One region of the Paenibacillus sp. FSL H8-0457 genome, then DNA from elsewhere that is predicted to be linked to it. Evidence: a T-box and tRNA genes for the amino acid it is inferred to sense, from the RefSeq annotation. Region 1 holds a T-box; the other holds one or more tRNA genes.
The links. The T-box of region 1 lies ahead of trpS (tryptophan--tRNA ligase). A T-box ahead of a tRNA ligase gene usually reads a tRNA of that ligase, here a tRNA-Trp.
Positions count from the first base shown of each region.

Region 2: it encodes a tRNA-Trp, which carries the amino acid that the T-box ahead of trpS (tryptophan--tRNA ligase) is inferred to sense. The anticodon was not compared.

Region 1 covers NZ_CP150293.1:6,899,890-6,904,239, forward strand. The annotation lists gene MHI43_RS31120 (sigma-70 family RNA polymerase sigma factor) at 1-316, opposite strand, end outside; gene MHI43_RS31125 (hypothetical protein) at 377-1,360, opposite strand; T-box leader at 1,481-1,757, shown strand; gene trpS (tryptophan--tRNA ligase) at 1,809-2,792, shown strand; gene MHI43_RS31135 (hypothetical protein) at 3,051-3,224, opposite strand; gene MHI43_RS31140 (ABC transporter permease) at 3,457-4,350, opposite strand, start outside.
Region 2 covers NZ_CP150293.1:6,180,308-6,184,657, reverse strand. The annotation lists rRNA gene MHI43_RS27920 (23S ribosomal RNA) at 1-555, shown strand, start outside; tRNA gene MHI43_RS27915 (tRNA-Asn) at 713-788, shown strand; tRNA gene MHI43_RS27910 (tRNA-Ser) at 794-885, shown strand; tRNA gene MHI43_RS27905 (tRNA-Glu) at 902-976, shown strand; tRNA gene MHI43_RS27900 (tRNA-Val) at 1,069-1,144, shown strand; tRNA gene MHI43_RS27895 (tRNA-Met) at 1,179-1,255, shown strand; tRNA gene MHI43_RS27890 (tRNA-Asp) at 1,286-1,362, shown strand; tRNA gene MHI43_RS27885 (tRNA-Phe) at 1,443-1,518, shown strand; tRNA gene MHI43_RS27880 (tRNA-Thr) at 1,541-1,616, shown strand; tRNA gene MHI43_RS27875 (tRNA-Tyr) at 1,621-1,705, shown strand; tRNA gene MHI43_RS27870 (tRNA-Trp) at 1,712-1,785, shown strand; tRNA gene MHI43_RS27865 (tRNA-His) at 1,812-1,887, shown strand; tRNA gene MHI43_RS27860 (tRNA-Gln) at 1,904-1,978, shown strand; tRNA gene MHI43_RS27855 (tRNA-Gly) at 1,993-2,067, shown strand; tRNA gene MHI43_RS27850 (tRNA-Cys) at 2,079-2,152, shown strand; tRNA gene MHI43_RS27845 (tRNA-Arg) at 2,165-2,241, shown strand; tRNA gene MHI43_RS27840 (tRNA-Leu) at 2,250-2,329, shown strand; gene MHI43_RS27835 (hypothetical protein) at 2,683-2,982, shown strand; gene MHI43_RS27830 (PspA/IM30 family protein) at 3,057-3,734, shown strand; gene MHI43_RS27825 (PspC domain-containing protein) at 3,737-4,225, shown strand; gene MHI43_RS27820 (PspA/IM30 family protein) at 4,227-4,350, shown strand, end outside.

The DNA.
Region 1 (4,350 bases):
ACTCCAAGCTTCGCTGATCTCCCATCGGCAATTCTATCTCATGCAGCGGAAACGTCTGCAATTGCTTGCGGCGCAAGTCTCTGTAACACTGCCGTTCCACGATCACTTTGAACCATCCGGGGAAACGCCGGGGATCCTGCAGCTTATGCAGATTCGCAAAGGCCTCTGTAAAGGCCTCCTGCACGGCGTCCTCCGCCAAATGGGAATCCTGCAGCTTATCGTAGGCCACGGCCAGCGCCATGCCGGTAAAATGCCGGACCAAGCTTTCCTGAGCTTCGGCACTGCCCCTCCGGGCTTCCTCAATCCACTGGATCACGCTCACTTCACCTCCCTCTCGGTGTCTCTATCCCTTAAGTGCCGATCTAAATAAAAAAGGTTACCTCTCTTCAGGAAAAATGATCGTCTGCACCGGATGGATGATATATCGAAAATTCTCCATAGCCTTCGCCGGAGCCTCCGAAACACGGTTCCAATGATGGTAGAAACTGAACGGAAATTTGAACAGATGGCCGAAGTCCCAATCGATGACAGCCCCGTCGATACCCGCCCAGTACTCCGGCTGGTGCGGCAGCCAAGCCGATCTTGGAGCCCCAACGAGTGGCAGCCGATCCACCGGAGACACGATTCGGATCGGCTCTGCAGGATCCAGCTGGCTGCTGGCACGGAGCACCTTCACGATTTTGAGCAGACCCGGCAAGCCTCTGTGGAAATAATCATGATGGCCAAGATCGTACAAGATGTTTAAGGCATGCGAGTACGTCAGCATATGCCCCATCAAGTCATGATGGGCTTCTGCGCGGTAGATCACCGAATAAGAGGCCAGCTCGTTTAAAATTAAGGCCGACAGCTGATCGCCGTCCGTTATTTCCGATATCCCGTCAAGTTCATCCAGGGTCAACCGTTTGACCTCGGCAGCAGAATATCCGATCCAGGACCTTCCCGGAATCGTCTTCGTGAAAGAGGCTATTAATTCCGCGATATCGGCTGCTTCATGCCGTAGACCGCCTCCAAGCTCGTGGAGTGCAGCCAGGCTTATTGCGGCATAGATCACATTGTGCCCGACCCAGTGCAGCCCATCAATCGTATCGTCAAGGGCCGCAAGAATCCTTGATTCGGCACTTTTCACACTCAAGCTTTCCCCTGTCACCGTTCCCGACTGCAAATACTTGGCGATCATCCTTTGGTTCTCCGCCGTAACGGCCTCCTCGACCTTCCCGGGCAAATGGTTTGCCTTTACAAAAAAATAACCCGCGATCGCGGCCGCTCCGTAATGAGCCTGCCAAATATCCCCTGTTAGCATTCTGCACTGTGACAGTATGGATAATCCGTCCCCAAGAATCGCTCTGTCCTTATCGCTCATCCTGACCCCCCGATCCCTCTTGACATTCACCTAACATCTGTGTGATGATACTCATCAAATCATCTTGTTCTCTATTCACATTCGAACAGAGCTGCACAGATGAATTTAAGAACAACATACCACACGGCTATGAGAAGAAATAGTAGCTTATCTCTTGAGGTCCAAGCGAACCGGCGATTGGTGCGAGGCCCGGTACTCCGGAATAAGTGAATGGATCTTCTCGCTTCAACCCGAACCTCCGATCTCTGCCGGAGCAGTAGGCCTTGACGGCTCTCCACCGTTACTTTGGGAGATATGGCAGGGAAAATGGTGCGTTTCCCCATTTCCGCGTCATGCTAAAGAGCGACCGTACAGTCGAATTTGGGTGGTACCGCGAAAGTTACACTTCGTCCCATAGAGGGATGAGGTGTTTTTGTGTTGTTCGCAAACAAATTAGGAGGTGGTTATTATGCAACGATTATTGTCAGGCATCAAGCCGAGCGGAGATTTGAATATTGGCGGATATGGAGGTGCCCTCCGTCAATATGTGAAGCTGCAGCATGAGTATGAGTCCTATTTCTTCGTGCCGGATCTGCATGCGATCACGGTCTATCAGGATCCCATGGAGCTGCACCAGCGCACGCGCGACATTGCCGCGCTGTACATTGCGTCGGGCATTGACCCCGAGAAAGCGACGATCTTTCTGCAATCGCAGGTCCCCGCGCATGTAGAGCTCGGGTGGTTGCTGGAGACGCAGGCGCATTTTGGTGAATTAAAACGCATGACCCAATTCAAGGAGAAATCGGACGGAAAGGATACCGTAAGCTCCGCGTTGTTTACGTATCCGGTCCTGATGGCTGCCGATGTGCTGCTCTACCAGGCAACGCACGTGCCTGTCGGCGACGACCAGAAGCAGCATCTGGAGCTGACCCGCGATGTGGCCGAGCGCTTCAACAACCGGTATGGCCGCACGTTTGCGGTGCCTGAGCCGATCATTCAGGATATTGGCTCCCGCGTCATGGGGCTTGACGATCCGTCCAAGAAGATGAGCAAAAGCAACCCGAATAAGAACAGCTGCGTCCACATGATGGATACGCCGGAGGATATCCGCAAGAAGTTCTCCAGGGCCGTTACCGACTCCGATGGCCAGGTCCGGCATGACTGGGAGCAGAAGCCGGCGGTCAGCAATCTGATCGAGATTTATTCCGTATTCTCCGAGGAAGCCATCTCCGTCATCGAGAAACGGTATGAAGGCCAAGGATACGGTACGTTCAAGAAGGAATTAGCCGAAGTGGTCATCGAGAAACTTCAACCGATCCAGGAGAGGTTCCATGAAATCGTGAATTCCTCCGAGCTTGATCGCATTTTGATGGACGGAGCGCAGCGGGCTTCCGAAACCGCAGTCCCGACACTGCTTGCCGCCAAGAAAGCGATGGGATTGGTCACGTTCTGAAAGAACCGAGAGGGCGTCCCCTTAATTACTGATCCTTATCGGGAATCAGAACAAGGGACGCCCTGCTTATTTTTGTCGGCTGGCCTTTTTATGTTGTACATAAGCGTCTACACCGCTTTAGTCTGTCCTGCCTCACTATAACCCATGGTTCTTCTGATTCCCGACTTGTTTATTGAGATGCCTGCCATGTCGCTGTCGCCCCTTGACATCATCTCCCTATTGTAACCGTAATTGGAACGCTCGGTATCGACCACCAGGTCATATGAGACCGATGATATCCGTGTAATACTTCAAGAACACATTGTGGATGAGCACTCCCCCGACTGACAGGATCGGACCAGGAAGAGCCAGACGCCATTTCTCCCCTAGAGTCAGTCCGGTAGCAGTGAAGCGAAAGGCTTGCCGCAAGGCACTTCGCGCTTTACCTAACATTTACCATCCCCCGATCGTTCAACGTTTCAACCAGATCCTGTATCTTGAACTCATTGTAAACCATGGAGTAACTCCAGATGAAATAGCTTTGTTCATTTTTTCCAATAGATTTTTCGCCGGAATAACGGGTTTTAGACTAATGAAAAAAAAGGAGCCTTGCTGTTCAAGCAAGCCCCTGATCGCTTATAGCCGGTCATCCTATGTGCAGTACAAGGAGACCCTGCCATTAAATTTAAATATAGCTCTGCGTATCTCTATTTCTTGCGAACTTGTAGGTTGCAATCAGCGATAAGGCCAAGGCAAAAGCCAGCAGAATCGCCACGTTCAGAATCACGTCGGTCAGGCCGCTTCCCTGCTGAAGCTTGCCGAACGTATCGAGCAGCCAATACTGCGGCAGGAAATCGGCGATTCGCTGAATCGCTTCGGGCATCACGGAGAGCGGGAATACACACCCCGCCAGCAGCGATGTCGGCATGATCACCATCGTCTGGATTCCGTTAGCCATCATGGTGCTGTCCGAGAACGCGACAATGACCTGCGATAAACTAACCGCGACCAGAGCGAACAGCGACAGAATCAGAAACATCTGCCATAATGGAATGCCTGGCTCGATATGAAAGAACCGGGTCATGACGAACAAGGTGGCCGCAATCTGGATCATCATCAGAACGATGTTCACGATGGCATTCGAGAAGACGTAACTGCGGGCCGTAATAGGCGACGATAAGAGTCTATAGTACGTGCGGTTCTCGCGATCCCGGATCGTCAATGCCGATAGATTCACGGCGGAGAATAACATGAACACAACCAAGTAACCGATCGTCCGGTTGGTCATATCATGATTGGCCGATTGATCCGCAACCATAGTCGTGGACAATTGAAACGTAGAACTGCGGTAACCGCTGTATAATTCGTTAAACGCGGCGGCGTCGCCACCCGCCATAACCCCCATGGATGAAATATTCTGGACGTACGCGTTCAGATACGATTTGACATACCCCGTAACCTGAGCGCCCTTAATCGACTCGATCCGGACCGGCTCGGGTGTCCCCTGAATTACGCCTTTCGCAAACCCTTCGGGGAAGATCAGCACCGCATCCAGCTCACCCGACACAACCAAGTCATC
Region 2 (4,350 bases), 720 kb from region 1:
GGGAGCTTGACTGCGAGACCTACAAGTCGAGCAGGGACGAAAGTCGGGCTTAGTGATCCGGTGGTACCGCATGGAAGGGCCATCGCTCAACGGATAAAAGCTACCCTGGGGATAACAGGCTTATCTCCCCCAAGAGTCCACATCGACGGGGAGGTTTGGCACCTCGATGTCGGCTCATCGCATCCTGGGGCTGAAGTAGGTCCCAAGGGTTGGGCTGTTCGCCCATTAAAGCGGTACGCGAGCTGGGTTCAGAACGTCGTGAGACAGTTCGGTCCCTATCTGTCGTGGGCGTAGGAAATTTGAGAGGAGCTGTCCTTAGTACGAGAGGACCGGGATGGACGTACCGCTGGTGCACCAGTTGTTCCGCCAGGAGCATGGCTGGGTAGCTACGTACGGACGGGATAAGCGCTGAAAGCATCTAAGCGTGAAGCCCCCCTCAAGATGAGATTTCCCAGTATGTAAGACCCCTTGAAGACGACGAGGTAGATAGGTTGGAGGTGGAAGTGCAGCAATGCATGGAGCTGACCAATACTAATCGGTCGAGGGCTTATCCAAAAAATACCCCAAAAAGTGAAGCGAAGCTTTGGAGCAACGCCGAATACTTTCTGGGGACCCCGATACCACATCGGGTGAATGCTACGGAGTCTAATGTGCTGCAAATATCGTTTCGTATCTAGTTTTCAGGTGATCAATCACTTGAATTGAATATTGTTCCCTGATAGCTCAGTTGGTAGAGCACTCGACTGTTAATCGAGTTGTCACAGGTTCGAGTCCTGTTCGGGGAGCCATTTATGGAGAGGTGTCCGAGTTGGCCGAAGGAGCACGATTGGAAATCGTGTAGGCGCCAAAAGCGTCTCGAGGGTTCGAATCCCTCTCTCTCCGCCACTATTATTTTAAGCAAGGCCCGTTGGTCAAGGGGTTAAGACACCTCCCTTTCACGGAGGTAACAGGGGTTCGAATCCCCTACGGGTCACCACTTTCTTTAATGCATCAGAGGATGAGAATCCTTTCTTAAAAAACACTTGCTTCTTATATCAGATTTTGGTATGATAAAAGTCGCTTTGTTACGGAGGCTTAGCTCAGCTGGGAGAGCATCTGCCTTACAAGCAGAGGGTCGGGGGTTCGATCCCCTCAGCCTCCACCATGATTTTTCACCATTGCAGCAACCCTTTTAATGACGCGGGGTGGAGCAGTTCGGTAGCTCGTCGGGCTCATAACCCGAAGGTCGTAGGTTCAAATCCTGCCCCCGCAACCAATTTATATCGCAATAGCGATAGTGCCTCGTGGAACTGTGGTGTAGAGGCCTAACATGCCTGCCTGTCACGCAGGAGATCGCGGGTTCGAATCCCGTCAGTTCCGCCATTTTTACAAGTTTCATAGATGACTTTGGGATGAGATGCGTATCCGATATGGGATTCGTCAAAGTCCGAAATGAGCTCTATGGCTCGGTAGCTCAGTCGGTAGAGCAGAGGACTGAAAATCCTCGTGTCGGCGGTTCGATTCCGTCCCGAGCCACCATGTACCTTTTATAATTTTATACGCCGGTGTAGCTCAATTGGTAGAGCAACTGACTTGTAATCAGTAGGTTGGGGGTTCAAGTCCTCTCGCCGGCACCATTCTGGAGGATTAGTGAAGTGGCTAAACACGGCAGACTGTAAATCTGCTCTCTTCGAGTTCGGTGGTTCGAATCCATCATCCTCCACCAGTTTTTAGGGGCATAGTTTAAAGGTAGAACAGCGGTCTCCAAAACCGTTAGTGTGGGTTCAATTCCTGCTGCCCCTGCCAATCGAATCAATTTATAGTACAATATGGCGGTCGTGGCGAAGTGGTTAACGCACCGGATTGTGGCTCCGGCACTCGGGGGTTCAATTCCCCTCGATCGCCCCATATTACAAAATCATATTGGGGATTAGCCAAGCGGTAAGGCAACGGACTTTGACTCCGTCATGCATAGGTTCGAATCCTATATCCCCAGCCATTGATTTTATGTTTGCGGACGTGGCTCAGCGGTAGAGCATCGCCTTGCCAAGGCGAGGGTCGCGGGTTCGATTCCCGTCGTCCGCTCCATTTTTATTTCTGGCGCCATAGCCAAGTGGTAAGGCACAGCTCTGCAAAAGCTTTATCCCCAGTTCGAATCTGGGTGGCGCCTCCATAACAAACATATGTGCCCTTAGCTCAGCTGGATAGAGCGTTTGACTACGAATCAAAAGGTCAGGAGTTCGAATCTCTTAGGGCACGCCATTGTGTAAGCCGGTGTGGCGGAATTGGCAGACGCGCGCGACTCAAAATCGTGAGGGAAACCGTGGGGGTTCGAGTCCCTTCACCGGCATCAATCAAAAGGAATGTAGACGATCAACGTCTGCATTCCTTTTTTTGTTGTCTCTCCATCGATGCATCCACACGACAAGTCCACTCCCAATCGCAGCTGCTGAAGTCGTTCTCCTGTAGATCGATGTTCCTTCAATAAGTGATACGGTAACAGGAGTGTGTTCGTTCACGGATGTAACGCAAAAACTGCAGACCAGTGCAGGGGTTGGACGTAGGTCTATAGGAAGCCCCGCCTTAGGTCTAGGTCCAAAAACCGTCCACAGGCCGTTTTAGTCAAACTCGAAATTACCTAGAATAGAGTCATAAGGTTGAACAAATGAAACAACGATCAAACAACAGAAAGGCGGTGTATAAATGAGGAATTCAAAAGGCAATGGAATGAGTATCCTGTTGATTGGTTTAGGGATCTTGGTTCTTCTGGGAGTATTCGGTCCTCTGCTTGGATGGTTGTTCAGTCTTCTAATTCCGATACTGATGGTTGCTTTGGGATATTACGGAATTCGAAGAGGCAATACCTTGATGGGATGGATCATTCTCGGTATCGGGATCATCTGGTTGATGGGTAAACTGTCTTGGCTGATCGGTCCGATCCTTGGTGTCATCTTAATCATCTACGGAGTGTCCCGATTGAAGAATGGAAGACCCCGTTATTGATAAGGAACCACTACATTATATAACCTGCATAAACAACAGATCAGATCATGATAGATGAGGAGGGCTAAGCCGATATGAGTGTTTTCCGGCGGATAAGAGACATAACCGTAGCAACATTGAATGAAAAGCTCGAGCAGAGCCAGGATCCGGTTCGATTGATTGACCAGTTCCTACATTCAACCAGACAGGACATTGCTGAGGCCGAGAAGCTGCAGCAGCAATGCCAAGTACATTCCAGACAGCTGAAACAGCAGGTGGATCAAGCGGAAACCATGCGATTTAAACGCGAAGAGCAGGCACTGCTTGCCTTGAAGGCCGGCGAAGAGCATCTTGCCAAGCTGGCATTGCAGGAGAAGCTGATTTATGAGGAAAAGATTGAACAGTATCAAGGCCTGTTATCCTCAAGCCTGGAGTCGTTGAAAGAAATCGAGGAGCAGCTCGGTGAGCTGCGGATGGAATATCAGACGGTCTACAGCAAACGCCAGTATTATGTTGCCCGAGTGGAAACCCTTCGTCTTCAGCAAAAAATGAATGAACGTACGGGATCCTATGGCGGGGGTCATGATGTACCGAAGATGTTCAATCGCCTCGAGGACCGTATCAGCGACTGGGAACTGGAAGCCAGAAGCCTTCGCGATTTACGCCGCATGGGGCAGGAATACATGGATCAGGCTGGAGAATCCGTCTCCACGGTATTGGAAAAGGAACTTGCCCGCTTGAAGCAAAAGCTGAATAACAGCGGAAAGGAGTAACCATGACAAGATTGTACCGTTCCACCCGAGACAAGATGTTCACAGGGTTGATCGGCGGTATATCCGATCATTTCGGAGTCGAATCTACCCTACTTAGAATCATATTTGTAGTCAGTATCTTTTTCACAGGCGGTACAACGCTGTTGATCTATCTGATTGCAACCCTCGTCGTTCCTAAAGAGCCGTATTATCACGATCCGTACGGACCGCAAGGAAGACATGGCGGCGGATACCGTTACAACGACCATCCGGGCCCGGGGCCAGGCTACAACAGCTACAATGACGCTTATGGACGTCATCAAGGCTACCCTAATCCTAATGAGCATGGAAGCTTTGGTCCCAAATATGACCGTCCCAACGGCACAAGAACGAACGCGTCCACCGATTCCGATCTGGATGCGATGATGAAGGATATTGAAAGAAAAGCCATGCAAAAAGAAATCGAAGAATTGAAGAAAAAACTTTCGAACTATGAGAAGGGAGATAAATAACATGGGAGTATTTAAAAGAATTAAGGATATGACGAAAGCATCGGTGAACGAGCTGCTGGATAAAGTGGAGGATCCGATCGTAATGCTGAACCAGTACCTGCGCGACATGGAGGCAGAAATTCATG